Spirosoma aureum: one gene and its partner. The protein of the gene in region 2 interacts with the protein of the main gene of each other region in a pairwise test. Links are inferred from orthologs where the notes say so. Each region holds a gene or a part of one and is shown on either strand. Other genes may lie near its edges.

Region 1 (9,720 bases), 3.1 Mb from region 2 along the record:
CCATAGCTCGGCCGACAACTGGGTTTATGGCAGTATAGCTGCTGATGATGCTTACAAAGGATCTACCTCAGGCGATCAGCCGGAAGCAGGCTACATCGAATACAAAAACATTCAGCCCGACAACACCTACTTCCGGGGTAAGTGGCGGGTTGTATACGATGGTGTAGCCCGCTCGAATGATGTGATCCAGGCCGTTGCCAAAGCAACCGACATGAGCAATGACGAGAAGACCCAGGCGATTGCCCAGGCACGCTGTCTGCGGGGTCATTACCATTTTGAAGCGAAAAAAATGTTCAACATGGTACCCTACATCGATGAAAAAATCTATAATCCGCTCGATCTGAACAGTACGAAAGTGCCTAATGACAAAGACATATGGCCCAATATTGTTGATGATCTGAAATTTGCTTACGACAATCTGCCCGAAGTACAGTCGCAGAAAGGTCGGGTAACCAAATGGGCTGCCGCAGCCTTGTTGGCTAAAGCCTATGTTTTTCAGCAGAAATGGGCAGAGGCCAAACCGTTGCTGGAAGCCGTTCTTGCCAGCGGGAAGTACAAGCTGATGGACAGGTACCATGATAATTTCAAGACGGTAACGAATAATAATTCGGAGTCAATTTTTGAGATTCAGTATTCGGTTAATGACGGTACAGGTGAAAACGGCAACAATGGAGCTGTGCTGAACTACCCGTATGCCGGTCCGACCACCTGCTGTGGCTTTTTCCAGCCCGCACAGAACCTGGTCAATGCGTTCAAAACCGACGCCAATGGCTTGCCAATGCCCGCAACGTTCAATGATTCGGATGTAATAAGCGATCAGGGCATTGAGTCGACACAGCCGTTCACACCTTACGCGGGTACACTTGACCCACGTCTGGACTGGACAGTTGGCCGACGCGGCATTCCATTTCTCGATTGGGGAATAATGCCTGGAAAGTCGTGGGTACGCGACCAGGGCAATGGCGGCCCTTATGAAGGCAAAAAGCACTTATTCTATAAGACAGATGTCGGCACGAACACCTTCGCCAGCAATTCGCGTCTGAACGCCAATAATTACCGGATGATCCGTTTATCGCACGTATACCTCTGGCTGGCTGAGTGTGAAATTGAAGTAGGAAGCCTCGAAAAAGCCAGGGAATACGTCAACGTGATCCGGAAACGGGCTGCTAATCCCGATGGTTTTGTGAAACTGGATGACGGTAAGCCAGCGGCTAATTATGTCATTAGCCAGTATACGACCCCCTGGGCCGATAAAGCCGCAGCCCGCACGGCCGTACGGTTCGAGCATAGACTGGAATTTGGCATGGAAGGTCACCGCTTCTTTGATCTCGTGCGCTGGGGTATAGCTGATCAGACTCTGAATGCGTATATGGCGAAAGAGGCCAGATTACGCACGTATTTTAACGGAGCCTCCTTCTCAAAAGGAAAGCACGAATATTACCCGATTCCATTGCAGGAGATTTTGAATAGTAAGATTAGTGGCAAGGAAACACTAAAACAGAATCCTGGCTATTAATTTCATATAAGCAGCACCAGTGGGCAGTGAACAAATAAAGGTGTTCGGCTGCCCACTTTTTTTGTCGCTAGAATCCCGGTTTATGGAAATTTTTATCCGCCCAGCCCAATCATCGGACATTGCTTAAACAGCTTTCTGGCAATGGGGGGTCAAGGGCTCCAGAAATAGTGTTGAGATGCATCACTAACCCCTGAAACGACCCGGAAGCTAAGAAGCTATTAAGTAAACCAATGCGAAAAGAGTGGACCTCCTAAAAATCTGTATCTTTGCAGGCTGTTAGTTTCTGGATACGGGTTGATTCATTTCGTATTGACTCGACCCTAACTGACTTGGGCTAAATTGACTAATCCAGATCAATGCCGGATTATGACGTTACACTTTCATCGACTCGACGAATTAGATACGGTTGCTCATCAATTACTGGCCGAAGGACGAAAGTATTCGGTATGGCTGTTTGAAGGCGAGATGGGTGCTGGTAAAACAACACTGATTAAAGCACTTTGCCGGGCATTAGGTGTCGTCAGTATGGTACAAAGTCCAACCTTTTCGATTGTTAACGAGTATACAACGCACGAAGGCAGGTCGGTCTATCACTTCGATTGCTACCGACTCCGCAATGAAGCCGAAGCGCTGGACATTGGTATCGAAGAGTATTTTGATTCAGGTGATTATTGTTTCATTGAGTGGCCGGAACGCATCGAATCGCTGTGGCCTGCCACCTACTATCAGATCCATCTTTCAGCCGATCATGTCGGCCGCCGAACGGTGGAAACTTTATCAGTTGACTAGTTTTCGAAGGGTAGGCTTGTACCTATTCATGTTTCTATCTACCGAAAACTGAAAACGATTAGCAAGTGACTGGATTCGAGGAATTGGCTAAGCAAACAGCCTTATATCCCAAAGAAGCTCCGATGGCCGTAAAGACCAGTCGGAACGGTTTACTTATCGGTCTGCCGAAAGAAGTATCACTTCAGGAGAACCGTATCGCACTCACGCCCGAAGCCGTGGCCATTCTGGTCCGTAACGGCCACAATGTAATCGTTGAAAAAGGAGCTGGCGAAAAAGCCAAATTCTCGGATACGGAATACAGTGAAGCCGGAGCACAAGTTGCGCAATCACCCCAGGAAGTATATGAGGCCAATCTGATTTTAAAAGTTGAACCACTCGTCGAGTCGGAGTTCGACCACATAAAATCAGGCAGTACGGTTATTTCAGCCCTGAATTTACCTGCTCACGACCGGGGTTATTTCGAAAAAATCAACAACAAAAACCTGACAGCGTTCGGGTATGAATACATTGAAGATCAGGCCGGCAATATGCTTATTATCCGCTCGATGAGCGAGATTGCAGGCAGTACCGTCATGTTGATTGCCGGTGAATACCTGAGCAACGCCGATAATGGGCGGGGCATTATTCTGGGTGGCATTACGGGAGTACCTCCCACCAAAGTAGTGATGCTCGGAGCCGGAACCGTTACCGAATATGCTGTCCGGACGGCCCTGGGTATGGGGTCCGACGTGAAGGTGTTCGACAAGCATCTGTACAAGCTTCAGCGGCTCAAATATTCCGTTGGCCAACACGTCTACACGTCTATTATCGACTCCGACACACTAGCGGAAGCCATTCAGCGCGCAGATGTGGTCATTGGTGCCATGCGGGCAGAAGATGGCCTAAGTCCGATTGTTGTAACCGAGGAGATGATTAGCCGCATGAAACCGGGTTCTGTGATCATCGACGTGTCAATCGATCAGGGCGGCAACTTCGAAACCTCACGAATGACGACCCATAAACACCCCACATTTAAGCACATGGGTGTCATCCACTACTGTGTACCCAATATTGCAGCACGCGTCGCCTACACGGCCAGCATGGCCCTCAGTAACATCTTTTTACCTTTTCTGCTTGAAACTGGTACTACGGGTGGTATTGAGCAGATGATGTATGCGAACCGTTGGTTCATGAAAGGTGTTTATGCTCATAAGGGAACGCTCACCAACGCCTACATCGCCCGGAAGTTCAACATGCGCTTCAAGGATTTGGACCTGTTGCTGGCAGCCCGATTTTAAGTTTTACAACGTCTTCAGTTTATAGGCATCTGTAGGAGGTAAGCCTTACTGGCGCGACAGTACTGAAACTGAAAACCGCACCGGCGACCCGGTGAAAACTTTTTAACATGATTAACCATAGCAACGAAAATACCCTACTCGACGATGCCAATTCGTATGATGTCAACAAAGAGTTGATGGGTGTGATATCGTCGGATTTCATCAAAGTAGCCGATCAGTTGAAAGAGGCTTCGTACCAGATCAGGAAACGTGGCTTCTCGGAATTTCCGATTTTTGTCGCATCACGCCGTGATGTTCCGGTAGGTCAGTTATTGATTGGGGCCACTGAGCTCGACAATCAATGGAACTATAAAGCATCGTTTCTGGACGAGTTCATCCAACGTGCCCTGATTGGTGCAGAATCGCTGGATTTGTGGAAAGAGAATTACAAGCAACCGGATGAATATTGCTGTTTATTTGTCGTACATGGCGATTTTGCCGGCTTTGTTTATATCCCTTATCCCGAAGACTAATAGCGTTTTTTAATCCATCCTAACAAAGCCAGGCCTTCAGGAGACCTGGCTTTATTTTTGTCAGATTGGGTACCGTTCGAAGCATCCTGTTCTGTTCCTGGGCCTCCCGCTAAGTTTTATGATCAACACACAATAATGAGCGCTGATCATCGGCAAATTCCATGTCGGCTAATAATACTTTTTCGAGAAATCCCCCCGCTAAAAAAAGCCGATAAAAAATGTCATTTATAGCGTCATTGATTGGATGATCAACTATCAGAAAATAGGCCGTAAATCGACCATAAACCCGCTAAAATCCACTACTTATCGGGCAAATTGGGGAATAAAATAATTTTACGTATATTAAGGCAATCTTACCAAAAGACCTAGGAAAAGACAAATTATTTTTGTATTTTTACAATCTGTTAGGCTCACCTGAATTTGCCATTTATTGAGCCATAAACAACAAATTTCAGACACGCTCCCATTCCGATATGACCAACGAACTGATTGAAGCAGATGCTCCCGTTGAAACCGCGCTAGGCAACTATGGTGCCGATAACATCCAGGTGTTAGAAGGTCTGGAAGCCGTTCGCAAACGTCCATCCATGTATATTGGCGACGTAGGTACGCGCGGCTTGCACCACCTCATCTGGGAAGTTGTTGATAACTCTATTGACGAGGCTTTAGCGGGCTACTGCGACAAGATAACAGTAGCAATTAATCCTGACAACTCGGTTACGGTACAGGATAATGGCCGGGGTATCCCAACAGGTATCAATACCAAAATGGGTAAGTCGGCACTCGAAATTGCCATGACGATATTACACGCCGGTGGTAAGTTCGATAAAGACACATATAAAGTATCCGGAGGTCTGCACGGCGTTGGTGTTTCCTGCGTAAATGCACTCTCGACCGACGTTCGTGTAGAAGTTCACCGCGAAGGCAAAATTTTTGAACAGGAATATAAAATTGGCGTCCCTCAGTACGATGTACGCGTCATTGGTGATGCCACCGATACAGGTACTACGACGCATTTCAAGCCTGACGCCAGCATTTTTACCGATACAGTATATAAGTACGACACAGTAGCCGGTCGACTGCGTGAACTGGCTTACCTGAACAAGGGTATTCACGTTTTCCTGAAAGATCTGCGGGAATTGGATGAAGCCGGTGAGCCTATCCGCCAGGACGATTTCTTTTCAGAAGGTGGTCTGGTCGAATTCGTGCAATATCTGGATGAAACCCGCCCTGCCCTTGATGGCATGAAGCCCATTTACATGGAGAGCACGAAAGGCGCTACTCCCGTACAGGTTGCTTTGGTGTATAATTACGAAGCAGGCGAAAATGTCCTGTCGTATGTCAACAACATCAATACACACGAAGGCGGTACACACGTACAGGGCTTCCGCTCGGCACTAACGCGAGTCTTGAAGAACTATGCCGACAAAAACCCCGGCGTATTGCCCAAGAATTCCGGAAAAGTAGCATTTAGTGGTGAAGACTTCCGCAAAGGACTCACCGCTGTTATCTCGGTGAAAGTTCAGGAGCCTCAATTTGAAGGGCAGACCAAAACCAAGCTGGGCAATCAGGAAGTAGTCAGTGCGGTTAGCCAGACAATGGCCGACCTGCTGGAAACCTGGCTGGAAGAAAACCCAAAGACGGCAGCCGGTATCGTGAAGAAAGTGCTTGTGTCGGCTCAGGCGCGGATTGCCGCTGATCTGGCCTACAAGCGTATCATGACCGAACGCAAGGACTTTATGGGTGGTATGGGTCTGCCCGGTAAGCTTGCCGACTGCTCCGACACCGATCCGGAAAAGTGTGAACTTTACCTCGTAGAGGGTGACTCCGCTGGTGGAACGGCCAAACAGGGCCGCAACCGGGCGTTTCAGGCGATTCTGCCACTGCGCGGTAAAATCCTGAACGTCGAGAAGGCAATGGAGCACAAGATCTACGAAAACGAAGAGATCAAGAATATATGGACGGCTCTCGGCGTGCGGCTCGAAAAGAAAGATGATGAAACGGTAATGAACCTGGAAAAGCTTCGCTACCACAAAATCATTATCATGACCGATGCCGACGTTGATGGTAGTCACATCCGGACACTGATCCTGACGCTTTTCTATCGCAACATGAAAGCGCTCATCGATAATGGCTATATCTATATTGCTCAGCCACCACTCTATCTTGTCAAAAAAGGCAAAGAAGAACGGTATTGCTGGACTGAAGCTCAGCGCGAAGTAGCCGTTAAAGAACTTGCCGGTAGCGGTCGAGAAGAAAACGTAGGTGTACAGCGTTATAAAGGTCTGGGTGAGATGAACGCCGAACAGCTCTGGAGCACGACGATGAACCCCGACACGCGAAGCCTCAAGATTGTGACCGTCGAGTCGGCCGCCGATGCTGATCACGTCTTTTCAACCCTGATGGGCGATGAAGTTGCTCCCCGACGCGACTTCATCGAACGAAACGCTAAATATGCCCGAGTGGATGTTTAACCGAAAGATAACATAGAGCGGGCTGAAAAGCCCGCTTTTTTGTTTTACTTCAAAGTTCTAAATTCAGTATGCGTTATTCCCTTAATCCCAACCGTACGATACTGGGTAACATTGTTTCCCGTTTTACTCACCGTCAGCAAGATCAAGCCACGACAGTAACCGACAAAATGGCAAAGGTTAGCGAAAAAGTTAGTAGTGTCATTGATCAAAGTGACTACCTCAGCCGCGATTTAAGCTGGCTTAAATTCAATGAACGGGTGCTGGACCAGGCCCGACGTGTCGAACCTCCTCTTCAGGATCGGACGCTCATGGAACGATTGAAATTCCTCGCGATTTCAGCCTCGAATCTGGATGAGTTCTTTATGATCCGGGTTGGAAGTCTATACAACTACCTCGATTACCATAAACAGCGTGTCGATTATTCCGGTTTACGCGAAGTGCCCTTTCGGAAAGCATTATACACGACTTCCCAGCAGTTTTTCCGCGACCAGCAGGCTGTATTTACAGATCAGTTGTTGCCCCTGTTCCTCGAAAATGGTCTTCAGCTAGCCAGCTATAGCGACCTTACCGCCGACGAAAAAACGGAAGCGACAGGCTATTTCGATCGGGCAATCTATCCAACATTGACACCAATGCTCTACGACTATACGCACACGTTTCCGGTGCTGTTAGCTAAAGTGCTCATATTTGGTGTGGTGACGCAAAATCCGGACGGCGCTAACCTCCAGAGTCTGCGTTCAGAAGATGAAGATGATCGACAACGGTTATCGTTTGTGCAGATTCCGGCCAACCTGCCGCGCTTTCTGTCATTCGAGCGTGAGGATACTATTGTGTTCGTCCCAATTGAAGAAATCGTCAGACAAAATATAAAAAAGCTCTACCGTAACGTCGAAATTCTTTCCGTTAACCTATTTCGGATCACGCGTAACGGCGACTTTACGCTCGACGAAAACGATGATGATGAAGTCGATTTTCTGGACGAAGTACGGCAGAAAATCAAAAGTCGCCGGCTCGGTCGTGTAACCCGTGTGGAGGTTGAAACAGACAGCAACGGTCAGGTGGCTTCACCCTGGATGATGAACCTGCTCAAAAAGCGCTGGGAAATCGATGACCTGAATATTTTTGAGTCGAAGACAATGCTCGATTTTTCGGCCTTCTGGCAAATCATCGGCCATCCGGAATTCAAAGATGACATGCCTCGGCCTCATGCACCCGTTCCACCGCTGGGTCTCGGCCGCGACAAAAACGACGATATTTTTGAGATAATTAAACAGCGCGACTTACTACTTCATCACCCTTACAACAATTTCGAGCCCGTATTACAACTTCTCGAACAGGCTGCGGAAGATCCGCATGTACTGGCTATTAAAATTACCGTTTACCGGCTGGCCAAGCGATCACGCGTTACTGAAGCGCTGTTGAAAGCGGCTGAAAATGGCAAACACGTTTCGGTACTGTTTGAAGTGAAAGCGCGCTTCGATGAAGAGAATAATATTCGTGAAGCCCAGCGCCTGCAAAAAGCCGGATGCTTTGTGATTTATGGGATCAGCCGATATAAAACGCACACCAAACTTCTGCTGGTCGTACGCAATGAAGGCAGCCGTGTAGTACGCTATGCCCATATGGCCACTGGTAATTACAATGAAGATACATCGAAGTTATATACGGACATTGGCCTCCTGACAACCAATGAGACCTATACGCACGATATCTCCGAGTTTTTTAACGTTATAACGGGCCATTCCCTGCCCAACGAATACCAGTACCTCATTACGGCTCCCCGCGACATGCGCGAACAGTTACTTCGATTGATCAGGGTCGAAGCTGATAACGCCCAGCGTGGTTTACCGAGTGGTATCTGTATAAAGGTCAATTCGCTGGAAGACAAACTGGTGATCGACGAATTGTACAAAGCGTCGCAGGCAGGCGTTCCTATTCGACTCATTGTCAGAAGTATTTGCTGTTTACGTCCCCACCGAACCGGCCTCAGTGAGAACATTACGGTTCGGTCGATCGTTGGCGATTTTCTGGAACATACCCGGATTTATTATTTTCATAATAACGGTGATCCAAAGATATACGGTGGTAGCGCCGACGTAATGGTACGGAGTTTTGATCGGCGGATTGAATCGCTGTTTTTCCTGGCCGACCATCGTGTGAAGCAGTTAGCGATCCTAATTCTGGACTATAACCTGAAAGATAACGTCAATTCGTATGAATTGATGGAAGATGGCGACTTTAAAAAATGCCAAGTACCCACTGGTGGCCAACCCTTTAATCTACACCAGCGCTTCTTTGAGGTAACTGAGAAGGAAGCGCTGGAAACGCGTCTATTCGACCCGGAGATTAAACCTGCCGAAGTGGCCAAGATTGAAGAAGAATACCAGGAAGGAGCTGAACGCGCCATTGCCAATATTTAGTAAATAATATCGTAAGTTTGATTGCTTAATAACAGAAGGTATGGAATCAATACGGGTGCATTTGCCAGAAGATTTGCGGATGAACGATGATGAGTTCTTTCGCTTTTGCCAGGACAATCCCGACCTGAAGTTTGAGCGTCGAAAAAACGGCGATATTGTTTTTATGGCGAACACAGGCGGAGAGACAGGTAATTATAATTTTGAATTAAGTGTCGATTTTGGTGTATGGAATCGACAGGTAAGGTTCGGCAAGTTCTTTGATTCGTCAACCGCGTTTCGGCTTTCCGATACATCCATCATGTCGCCGGATATTTCGGGCATTGCCCAGAATCGATGGGATGAATTAAATCCCGAACAGCGCCGTAAAATTGTAGCCCTCTGCCCTGATTTTATCCTGGAATTACGCTCCCCCAACGACCGCCTGAAGGATTGCTTTGAAAAAATGGAGGACTGGACGGCAAACGGCTGCCGATTAGGCTGGCTCATTGATCTGACAAATCAAATCACGTACATCTACCGGCCTAATCAGGAACGGCAGGAAATTGTCGGATTAGGGCAATTATCCGGAGAGGACGTACTGCCCGGCTTCTCATTGGATTTAGCAGCATTGACTGCCTGACGCATTACTACAACATGGTTTTGTCTTCGAGCCGTGCCACGGTTTGTTTGTGTACGATCAGTAACCGTGGCACGGCTCGAAGACAAAACCCTTACTAAATGAAAAGAGGTCGA
Region 2 (9,860 bases):
CCCCGCTTTAATTTTCAGATCCAATGGATTGACCCCACTGGCGCTGATTTTGACCAGTACCTGTCCCGGACCAGCTACCGGCATGGCTATATCGCTTAGGTGGAAGGGAGCGTCGTACGCTTCCAGAATGAGTGCTTTCATCGTGCAGTTGCTTTTTTGATCGGTTATCCCGACCGATTGAACACCACAAAGATCCGGCGTGTATACCCGTTTTATGTTGTATTTTTACATACTTTTGGGGTATATTTGTGCTATGGTAAAAGACCATCTGCGTGAGCCTTTCGAACTGATCCTGAAAGAATTTATGGATGTATGCCCCCGTGGGAAACACGCGCATACCTTTTTTGAGGTGATTTATATCGTGGCGGGTACCGGTCGGCAGTGCATTCATGACACCGAGGTTCGTTACGGGCCGGGTAACCTGTTTCTGGTGGCACCGAATGACACGCATACCTTTAAGATCGAAACAACCTCGCGGTTTTTCTTTATCCGGTTTAACAACGGTTACATTCAGGCATCCAAACAGGATAACGGGCTGGTTCAGCGACTGGAGCTGATTTTACAGAACGCACGCCATGAACCCGGTTGTTTACTCCGGAATGAAGCCGACGAACGGGCGGTCGCGCAGCTGATGGAGATCATTCTGCACGAGCATCTGCGTAAGGATCTGTATCATAAAGAACTGATCGGGCAGTTGGTGAATACCCTGCTGGTGATCATCGCCCGGAACATTTCGCAGGCGTTTCCGGCGGTTATCGATGAAACCAGCGAAGAAAAAGCGATTGACATCCTGCAGTACATTCAATCCAATATTTACTATCCTGAGAAATTGCGGGTGGAGGCAATCAGTGCACACCTGGGCTTATCGGAAACGTATCTGGGTCGTTATTTTAAGAAACATGCGCATGAAACCCTACAGCAGTATATCCTGAACTATAAGCTGAAACTGGTTGAGAACCGCCTGGTGCACAGTCAGATGCGCATTAAGGAAATCGCCGATGAGTTCGGCTTTACCGATAAGAGTCACCTGAACCGGATCTTTAAGAAATACAGGGGCGTTAATCCCACCAGCTTCAGGCAGTCAGCCAAAGCCGTTGTTTAGTCTAATCCGCCCGAAATCCTGCAGCACGATCCTGATGCTTGTCTACCGAATTACAAAAGCTATTTATGCCGACCGGCTGGTTGCCTCCGGAGGAGCGGCCCGCTGGAACAGCCGGGGCCAGTTCGTGCTGTATACAGCTGCCACGCGCGCGCTTGCCTGTCTGGAGAACGTAGTGCACCGCAGTGGCGAAGGCTTACAGGATACCTTTCGGGTGATGGTTATTGCTATTCCCGACACGGTGTTGATCACGGAACTGCTCCCGGAAACGCTGCCCGCCGACTGGTTTGACTTCGGGCAGTACGATGCCTGTCAGCGGATAGGAGGGGAGTGGCTGATGAGCGGCCGATCGGCGGTTTTGCGGGTTCCGTCAGCGATCATCGCCAACGAATGGAATTACCTGCTCAATCCGGCTCATCCCGAATTTAGCCGCATTACCCTACAGCGTACGGAGCCGTTTCTGTTTGATCCGCGTATCAAATCCTGACGGGGAATCAACGCATTTCAACCGCAAGCGCTTTACGGACAAATACTTGAACGCACTCCGGGAAATCGTTTCGTACAGGGGTATGTTTTAGATGAAATAGAATTGTATTTCGTTTAGATAATAACCGGTCCGATCAGCGTTGATCCGGTGATTTAGGAATGGGATTATTTTAGTTGTTTTATGTCAGTATAGCCAGTTTCTACGGCATTATTTCGCTTTTCTTGTAAAAATTTTGTATATTTGTCTACAAAGCGGCCTGCACATCGTATGCGAGCCGGAATAGTAATTTTCTGCGAAACTCCAACTTGAACATGGCGGAAGAAAATCCCGACCTCGAATCTCCCAGTAACATCATTCCCATTAACATTGAGGACGAAATGCGTGGGGCCTACATTGATTATTCAATGTCGGTTATCATCTCGCGTGCCCTTCCAGACGTTCGTGACGGTTTGAAGCCGGTTCACCGTCGGGTGTTATTTGGCATGGCCGAACTGGGCGTTAACTACAATAAGCCCCATAAGAAATCGGCCCGTATTGTGGGGGAAGTATTGGGTAAATACCACCCGCACGGTGACTCATCCGTTTACGACACCATGGTCCGTATGGCCCAGGACTGGTCGTTGCGGTATCCACTCGTGGACGGTCAGGGTAACTTTGGGTCCATTGACGGCGACTCACCAGCGGCAATGCGGTATACCGAAGCCCGGTTAAAGCGGATTGCTGAAGAGTTGCTGACCGATATTTATAAGGAAACGGTTGATTTTCAACCCAACTTCGACGATTCGCTTCAGGAGCCGTCGGTGATGCCGGCTAAGTTGCCCAACCTGCTGCTCAACGGCTCGTCGGGTATCGCGGTCGGGATGGCGACCAACATGGCTCCCCACAACCTGACCGAAGTTGTCGATGGCATCATTGCCTATCTCGACAATAACGAGATCACGATTGAAGAACTGATGCAGTTCGTCAAAGCACCCGATTTTCCGACGGGGGCAACCATTTATGGCATGGAGGGCGTTAAGTCGGCCTTTAAGACCGGTCGCGGTCGGGTGGTCATGCGTGCCAACGCAACCATCGAAGAAAATCGCGGTAAAACCCAGATCATTGTCACGGATGTGCCGTACATGGTCAATAAAGCGGTGATGCTCGAGAAAACGGCTGAGCTGATCAATGATAAAAAGATCGAAGGCATTATGGCCTTCCGGGATGAGTCGGACCGGGATGGCCTTCGGGTCGTATATGACCTCCGTAAAGATGCCATACCGAACGTTGTTCTGAACAACCTCTATAAACATACTGCGCTGCAATCGTCCTTCAGCATCAACAATGTCGCGCTCGTGAAAGGGCGGCCGATGTTGCTCAACCTGAAGGATATGATGAAGTATTACGTCGAGCATCGGTTCGAGGTAGTTACCCGACGGACGCAGTACGAACTTCGTGAGGCTGAGAAACGGGCGCATATCCTGGAAGGGTTACTGATTGCCCTGGACAATATCGATGCGGTTATTAACCTGATCCGTTCATCGCGTGATCCGGAAGTAGCCCGCACCGGTCTGATGCAGCAGTTCTCCCTGAGCGATCTTCAGGCGAAAGCGATCCTGGAAATGCGTCTGCAACGGCTGACTGGTCTGGAACGCGACAAGCTACAGGCGGAATACGACGAGCTGATGAGCGTGATTGCCGATCTGAAAGCGATTCTGGCGAATGAAGAACGGAAACGGCAGGTTATCAAAGATGAACTGATCGATATTCGGGCCCGCTACGGGGACGAACGCCGGACGCAGATCAACCCCCTCGGTGATGGGAATATCAGTGACCTGTCGCTGATTGCCGATGAGGACATGATCATTACGATCTCGCACGAAGGGTATATCAAGCGGACGCCAACCACCGAATACCGGTCGCAGGGACGGGGTGGAGTAGGAGCGAAGGCTGCGGCTACCAAAGAGGAAGACTTTACGGAACACCTCTTTACGGCTACCATGCATAACACACTGCTGGCTTTTACACAGAAGGGTCGGTTGTACTGGCTGCCCGTTTACGAACTGCCGGAGGGGTCCCGCCTGTCGAAGGGTCGGCCACTGGCTAACTTTATCAATATCGAATCCGACGATAAGGTACGGGCCGTTATCAACGTAACGGATCTGAAAAACGAGGACTACATCAACAATAATTACCTTGTGATGTGTACGCGGAAGGGCACCATCAAGAAGACCATGCTGGAGGCCTACTCCCGGCCGCGTCAGAATGGTATCATTGCCATCACGATCGATGAGGACGATCAACTGCTGGGTGTGTGTCTGACAAACGGCGACAACGATATTGTTATCGCATCGAGTGCCGGGAAGGCGGTCCGTTTCCACGAAAGCCGTGTTCGCCCGATGGGCCGTACGGCGGCTGGTGTCCGGGGTATTTCGCTGGATGACGAAGACAAAACGGATCACGTGATCGGCATGGTTTGCATTGCGTCGGCGGATGCCCAGTTGCTGGTCGTTTCGGAGAAAGGCTACGGCAAACGCTCGGCGATCGATGGATACCGGGTGACAAACCGGGGTGCCAAAGGAGTTGGCACGTTAAAAGTGACCGAAAAGGTTGGGCGGTTAGTGGCCGTACTCGATGTGGCAGATAACGATGACCTGATGATTATCAATCGATCGGGAATTGCCATCCGGACACCGGTTAATGAGATCAGCGTGATTGGGCGAAATACCCAGGGTGTTCGTTTGATCAGTCTTCGTGATGGCGACGAAATATCGTCCGTAACGAAAATCAAGCAGGAAGAAGTTGAAGACGTGGCTTCGGCCGATACGGAAGAAATAACAGAATAAATCGGTATAAATCGCTTACGTTGAGCGGTATGAGCCGTCGGTGCTGACACTCGAATCAGCCCGGCGGCTCAAACAATTTACGGGTGGTCATGCTTATACAGACAGATTCCGTAATTTCGTTCCTGAAAAATAAACACAACCCCATTTTACACATGAAATCAGTTTTTGTAGTTCTTATAGCCTGTTGCCTGTCTGCAGGAGTACATGCTCAGAACCAGGGTGGGGCAGCTGCTACGTTGGATGCTGCCGCGATGGATGCCGTCAAGAAAGATAAGGAGAAAAGCGACAAGGATATTGCCGATGCGAAAAGTGCGGCCAAAGCCAGCACCTGGATGGATCGGGCCAAAACCTACCAGAACATCGCTGGTCAGTATATCCGCATCGACTCCAGTGCCGCCACAACGGCTTACGAAGCATTCAAGAAGGTAATCGAACTGGATAAAGACAAGAAAGGTGGTCCGGGTAAATTGGCAAAAGAGGCAGAAGAAGCGTTAAAGGGGCAGGCTTTATACGGTGCCTTCATGCAGCAGGGGGTCGCTAAATTCCAGGCGAAGAGTTATCCGGATGCCATCAAGGCAATGACGATGGCGGGTGATATCAATCCGAAAGATACGCTGGCTCCCTTGTATACAGCCATTGCCGCCCAGCAGGTGAAAGACAACGCAACGGCTAAAACCCAACTGGAGAAATACATTGCCGGTGGGGGGAAAGATGCGTCAATCTATGGTTCGCTGGCCATGCTGTACCGGAGCGACAATGAAATTGACAAAGCTCTGGCTACGCTGGACAAAGCCATTGCCATGGCCCCCAACAACAAGGATCTGGGGAACGAGAAGATCAATATTATGCTGACCACAAACCGGATGGATGAAGCCATTACGGGTATGAAGCAAATGGTTGAGAAAGATCCCAGCAATGTTCAGAATCTGGTGAACTTATCGATTGTCTATCATAATGTTGCCGATAAAACAAACGAAGAGGTTCGTAAGCTGGAGGGTGAAACAAAAAAGGGAAGTAATGCCGGTAAGCAACTGGCCGATGCGAAAGCACTGCTTGATACTTATAACGGCGAGGTAACCCGGTTGAGTGGTTTAATTAAAAAGCAACCGAAAAACGCCGATCTGAAACGCCAGCTGGCCGATGTTCAGAAAAAGTCGACGGATCAGAAAGCAACCATTGCCCAGCTGGAAACGGAAGCTAAAGCAGCCGCAGCCAATGCGTCGGCAGCGTCCGAGGGTGAGAAGAAGCTGACGGATTTGAAGCAAAAACTGGCCGAAGAAAAGAAACTGGAGAAAGATTACCTGAATAAAGCGATGGCCGTCGATGCGAATAATTACGATGCCAACTTTAACCTGGGTGTTTTTTACTTTAACGAAGCGGTCGAAATGAAGCGGTCGGTCGATAAGATGGACATGGCAGAATACAGCAAAAACGGAAAAGAGCTGGACGGTAAAGTCTGTGGTAAATTCAAGCAAGCTTTACCATACTTTACAAAAGCCAAGTCAATAAAAGACGAAGCAGATCTGAACGAAAACCTGACGAATCTTCAGAACATTCTGAAGCAGTACGAAGAGAAGAAAGTCGCCTGCATCGAAACGAAAGAATAGGGAATAAGGTCGGTATCGACAGGTGCCGACCTTATTTAATAAAAACTTTACTTAACATAATATAAATTATACAACAAATAAATGAGAGTAATCCACAGGCTTATCAACAACTTATCCACGTGGAACACTAAAGTATTGCTTTACAAGGAGTTAGGTTAAATATGGGCTTGTGAGCCTCTCAATGCGGTTTTTTTACGCGCCTGTTGGCAAAATTTGATGATAATTCACCGAAAAACCAATCGATTATTGATTCGTCATCGGCTAAATCTGGATGAAGAATATAGTATCTGTTTCGGTAAAATTTGGTAAAAATGGAATTAGTCATCTTACTTACTTCTTTACGCGATGCGCTTCTTTTCCCGTAACTGATTTCAGAGAGTGTCATCCCAACCTGGTGCAATAATCAACAAGTTGATTGGATTCTAAACGCAGACAGCAACCCGATTGTACCGCACTAAAAATGGGCGGAATTTCCTTAACATGAATACGTAGTATGCCACACGATAAGACAAAAAAACGGTGTTGAACGAGAGCACCAGCGACGAATCAAGACCTGTCATTTTTCGGCATTCAATGCTTCATAACGTATAAAATCGGGAGTAAAAAATACGGTTGTGATCATGCACAACTATTTTTTAACACATGAATGCGTGCGCAACGTGGCCGACAGTTGAAACGAAAGTATACAAAGTAGAAAGCTTATGGGTTTACCTGGCTGGCTTCATCGAAAAGACGCATCGCCATAAGTCCATTGCCCACCGCACCGCCAGCCCGTATCGCGGCCGCAATAAAAACGGTTTCGGCAATCTCTTCGCGAGTAGCACCTGCCTGAACCGCATTGGTGATGTGGGCTTCAATGCAATAGGCGCATTGAGTTGTCAGGGCAACCGCCACTGACATCAGTTCCCGATACTTGATGGGAATAACACCATCCTTTCGCTCGGCTGTATGTTTTAGGTTTAAGAAAGCTGCAGCTTCTTTTTTAGCTGAATTAATGAGAGTATCCGTATAAGCACGGTCTTTAGGCGTCTGGTATTCGGTCATAGGAGTTAGGATGAACGAGTTAAACAGGAACAGGATCGACGAGGAGTTGATGGATTGATCAACAAAAAAAATAATACGTTTCGTCCCAGACAAGGTGGGAGACTTATTATTTATGATCCTGAAGGGGTGTATTCCCGAAACGAGCCGTCGGTATAAAAAATTAATATTCGTTCTACTTTCTTGTCTGTCGTGGCGGGAACTGGGGCGTAATCTCCACCATCAGGGGTTAGAACGGGTGCTGGTATACTGGGCGGAATCTCGTTCCGCTGGCTGCGAATCGTGATGGGGGGTGGTGTCGAATAAGGCGTATTTGTACTGAATCGTTCAGACCGATCCTGATTCGAGGGCCGTGGTATGCCCCTATCTGAATAGCCAGAAGGAACTGACTGATTCAGGTGGTTCTGATTATCTTCTTCCATAATCCACTCATACCCTAGCTCAGGGAAACGGCGAATTATTTTCTGAATAATATCGAAGCTAGGGCGATTACGACCCGAAAGAATATGAGAAATACTGGAACGCTGTACACCAATTTCATCCGCGAAGTAAGACGGCGATAGATTCTTGTCAATTAGGATCTGTTTAATTTTGTCATTAATTGTCATGAGCTTTCGAAGAACCATAGTATATACAAATATAAAAGTAAATATAGGGATAAATAATTTAAATGTAAATTTACAATACCACAATTAACATAAGTAATTGTGGTATTGTTGTAAATGGTTAATGTAAATAGTAATCTGATATAATGTAAACTAGTGAAATGTTAAACTGACACATTATTCTCGCGGAGTGCATCATTCAACGACGTTTTCAAATCAGTGGATTCTTTTCGCTGTCCAATGATGATGGCACAGGGAACATGAAATTCACCTGCCGGGAATTGTTTAGCATAACTTCCTGGGATAACGACAGAGTTAGCAGGAACGTATCCTCTGTATTCGACTGGTTTAGTACCCGTCACGTCAATTATTTTTGACGAACCCGTGATGGTAACGCCGGCTCCTAAGACAGCCCGCTTCCCAATGCGTGCACCTTCTACCACAATACAACGTGAGCCGACAAATGCGCCATCCTCAATAATAACCGGAGCTGCCTGGGGTGGCTCCAGTACGCCCCCTATACCGACTCCGCCACTGAGGTGAACATCTTTCCCGATCTGGGCGCAGCTTCCTACTGTTGCCCAGGTATCGACCATGGTTCGTTCATCGACGTAAGCGCCAATATTAACATAGGATGGCATAAGGATTACGCCGGGTGCCTGATAGGATCCGTATCGTGCTACCGCTGGCGGAACGACACGTACTTTAGCGTCGGCGAAATTACTTTTTAATGGGATCTTGTCATGAAATGAAAAAATACCGACCTCCTCGGCTTTCATCTGCTGACTGATAAAATAGAGCAGTATGGCTTTTTTTACCCATTCGTTCACCGTCCAGTCTTCATTTTCATGGGCGGGGGGATTTGCTACACGGAGGTCTCCCCTATCTAATTGATTAATTACGTTTTTGATCGTCTGGATAGAATTAGGATCTGCTAAAAGATCTCTGTTTGCCCAGATAGCCTCGATTTCGGTATTCATTTAAGTAAAGAAAAAGTTTATATATAAGCTCATAAGTATCTGATAATCAATATTATAATTTTTTGCACAGAATTTAATTTTGTATTTGATAAATATTATACTACCCCTTTTTTCTTTTGGTTCAAAGATAAGGATTCAACGCGTATAGTTTAAATATAGGCAATTATTTTTTCAAAAGCGATGCAGAACGTGCGTAAGCATTGAGCTATTAACAAGACCGTCCTGTGTAACTTAAGAGCATAAATGATGCCAGATGCATAGGAAAGTTGTTTGTGTAATTATGGGTGTAAAGGAGCAAAGTAAAAATAGTTGACAGCCAGATCCAGGCTGATACATCAACGAAGGATACTCATTGGCTCCTGACCTATGCTATAAGCAGATTTAATAAATCATCGATAAACCAGATTGAGTCAGACCCACCCATAGAAAATAGTTATAAGGGGAAGAGTGGGTTTAGTCACGACGATAGTCAGGATGATCAAATTTGAGAAAGGCGTTTTCGTAAAGGGACTATGTGGTCGAAAGCCCTCACTCGATCCTCATTTGGGGCTGATGAAAAAAGTTGAGAATAAGGGAATATCGCACGGATGAGTTAGACATAAACATCTTATGGAATACGATCAATGCTAATTTAATCAAGAGTTGTAAAACAATTAAACTACCAATAATAGTGATTAGATGCAAGTAAATGGGTAAGGGATGTACTAAAAAAGAATGCTTTAATGAATAGTAGTTACAGCAATAAAGATAATGTTAGTATTACTAGTCTAATGTCTTGGTTAATAGCTAATGGGTCAATTAACTCGTTTATACGAAGGAAATAATGTAGTTGGGTGAAAATATTTGTATTATAACTGAACTGATATCAATTGAAAAAAAAAGAGGCTAAGGGTATGATCCTCTGATTGAAAAGGCTAGTAAGTAGAAGATTCTATTGGATATAACTAAAGAATTAAAAAGAAATAAATCCTTATGAAAAAGAGAATAAATTTTAAGATTTTAGCAAACACATTACCCCTACCCTATTTAGTAATTTCAATAGTAAAAACTTTAGTAAATACTAAATAAAATACTAATTATATTAGCAAAATCTATTTAAATGCTAACATATTTTTAGTAAATTCATAGTTTTATGCTAAAAATCCTCTTTAAATACTAATATTAGTTCTAATTTTTGCTAATATACTTCCTATATACTAAAAATAGGTTTTTTTAT

What was found.
Region 1: the proteins of gyrA (region 2) and gyrB interact in binary tests that used the Escherichia coli proteins (3 or more experiments, as listed by UniProt). The link is inferred for Spirosoma aureum from one-to-one orthologs.

What each region holds. Positions count from the first base shown.
Region 1 is NZ_CP050063.1:1,707,878-1,717,597, reverse strand. Bases 4,107-7,067 are described here. They hold gyrB (DNA topoisomerase (ATP-hydrolyzing) subunit B), read left to right. Parts: upstream 4,107-4,567; coding sequence 4,568-6,568; downstream 6,569-7,067. Other genes in these bases: ppk1 (polyphosphate kinase 1), read left to right, coding at 6,637-7,067. Also shown: G8759_RS06935 (RagB/SusD family nutrient uptake outer membrane protein), read left to right, coding at 1-1,516; tRNA (adenosine(37)-N6)-threonylcarbamoyltransferase complex ATPase subunit type 1 TsaE, read left to right, coding at 1,883-2,305; G8759_RS06925 (alanine dehydrogenase), read left to right, coding at 2,371-3,582; G8759_RS06920 (hypothetical protein), read left to right, coding at 3,690-4,094; more of ppk1, read left to right, coding at 7,068-8,988; G8759_RS06905 (Uma2 family endonuclease), read left to right, coding at 9,029-9,607. UniProt on the Escherichia coli protein: DNA gyrase negatively supercoils closed circular double-stranded DNA in an ATP-dependent manner to maintain chromosomes in an underwound state.
Region 2 is NZ_CP050063.1:4,855,287-4,865,146, reverse strand. Bases 1,554-4,654 are described here. They hold gyrA (DNA gyrase subunit A), read left to right. Parts: upstream 1,554-1,897; coding sequence 1,898-4,411; downstream 4,412-4,654. Other genes in these bases: G8759_RS19180 (tetratricopeptide repeat protein), read left to right, coding at 4,564-4,654; G8759_RS19190 (RES family NAD+ phosphorylase), read left to right, coding at 1,554-1,586. Also shown: G8759_RS19200 (zinc-dependent alcohol dehydrogenase family protein), read right to left, coding at 1-141; G8759_RS19195 (AraC family transcriptional regulator), read left to right, coding at 254-1,102; more of G8759_RS19190, read left to right, coding at 1,137-1,553; more of G8759_RS19180, read left to right, coding at 4,655-6,018; G8759_RS19175 (carboxymuconolactone decarboxylase family protein), read right to left, coding at 6,718-7,155; G8759_RS19170 (helix-turn-helix transcriptional regulator), read right to left, coding at 7,173-7,685; G8759_RS19165 (2,3,4,5-tetrahydropyridine-2,6-dicarboxylate N-succinyltransferase), read right to left, coding at 7,829-8,644. UniProt on the Escherichia coli protein: A type II topoisomerase that negatively supercoils closed circular double-stranded (ds) DNA in an ATP-dependent manner to maintain chromosomes in an underwound state.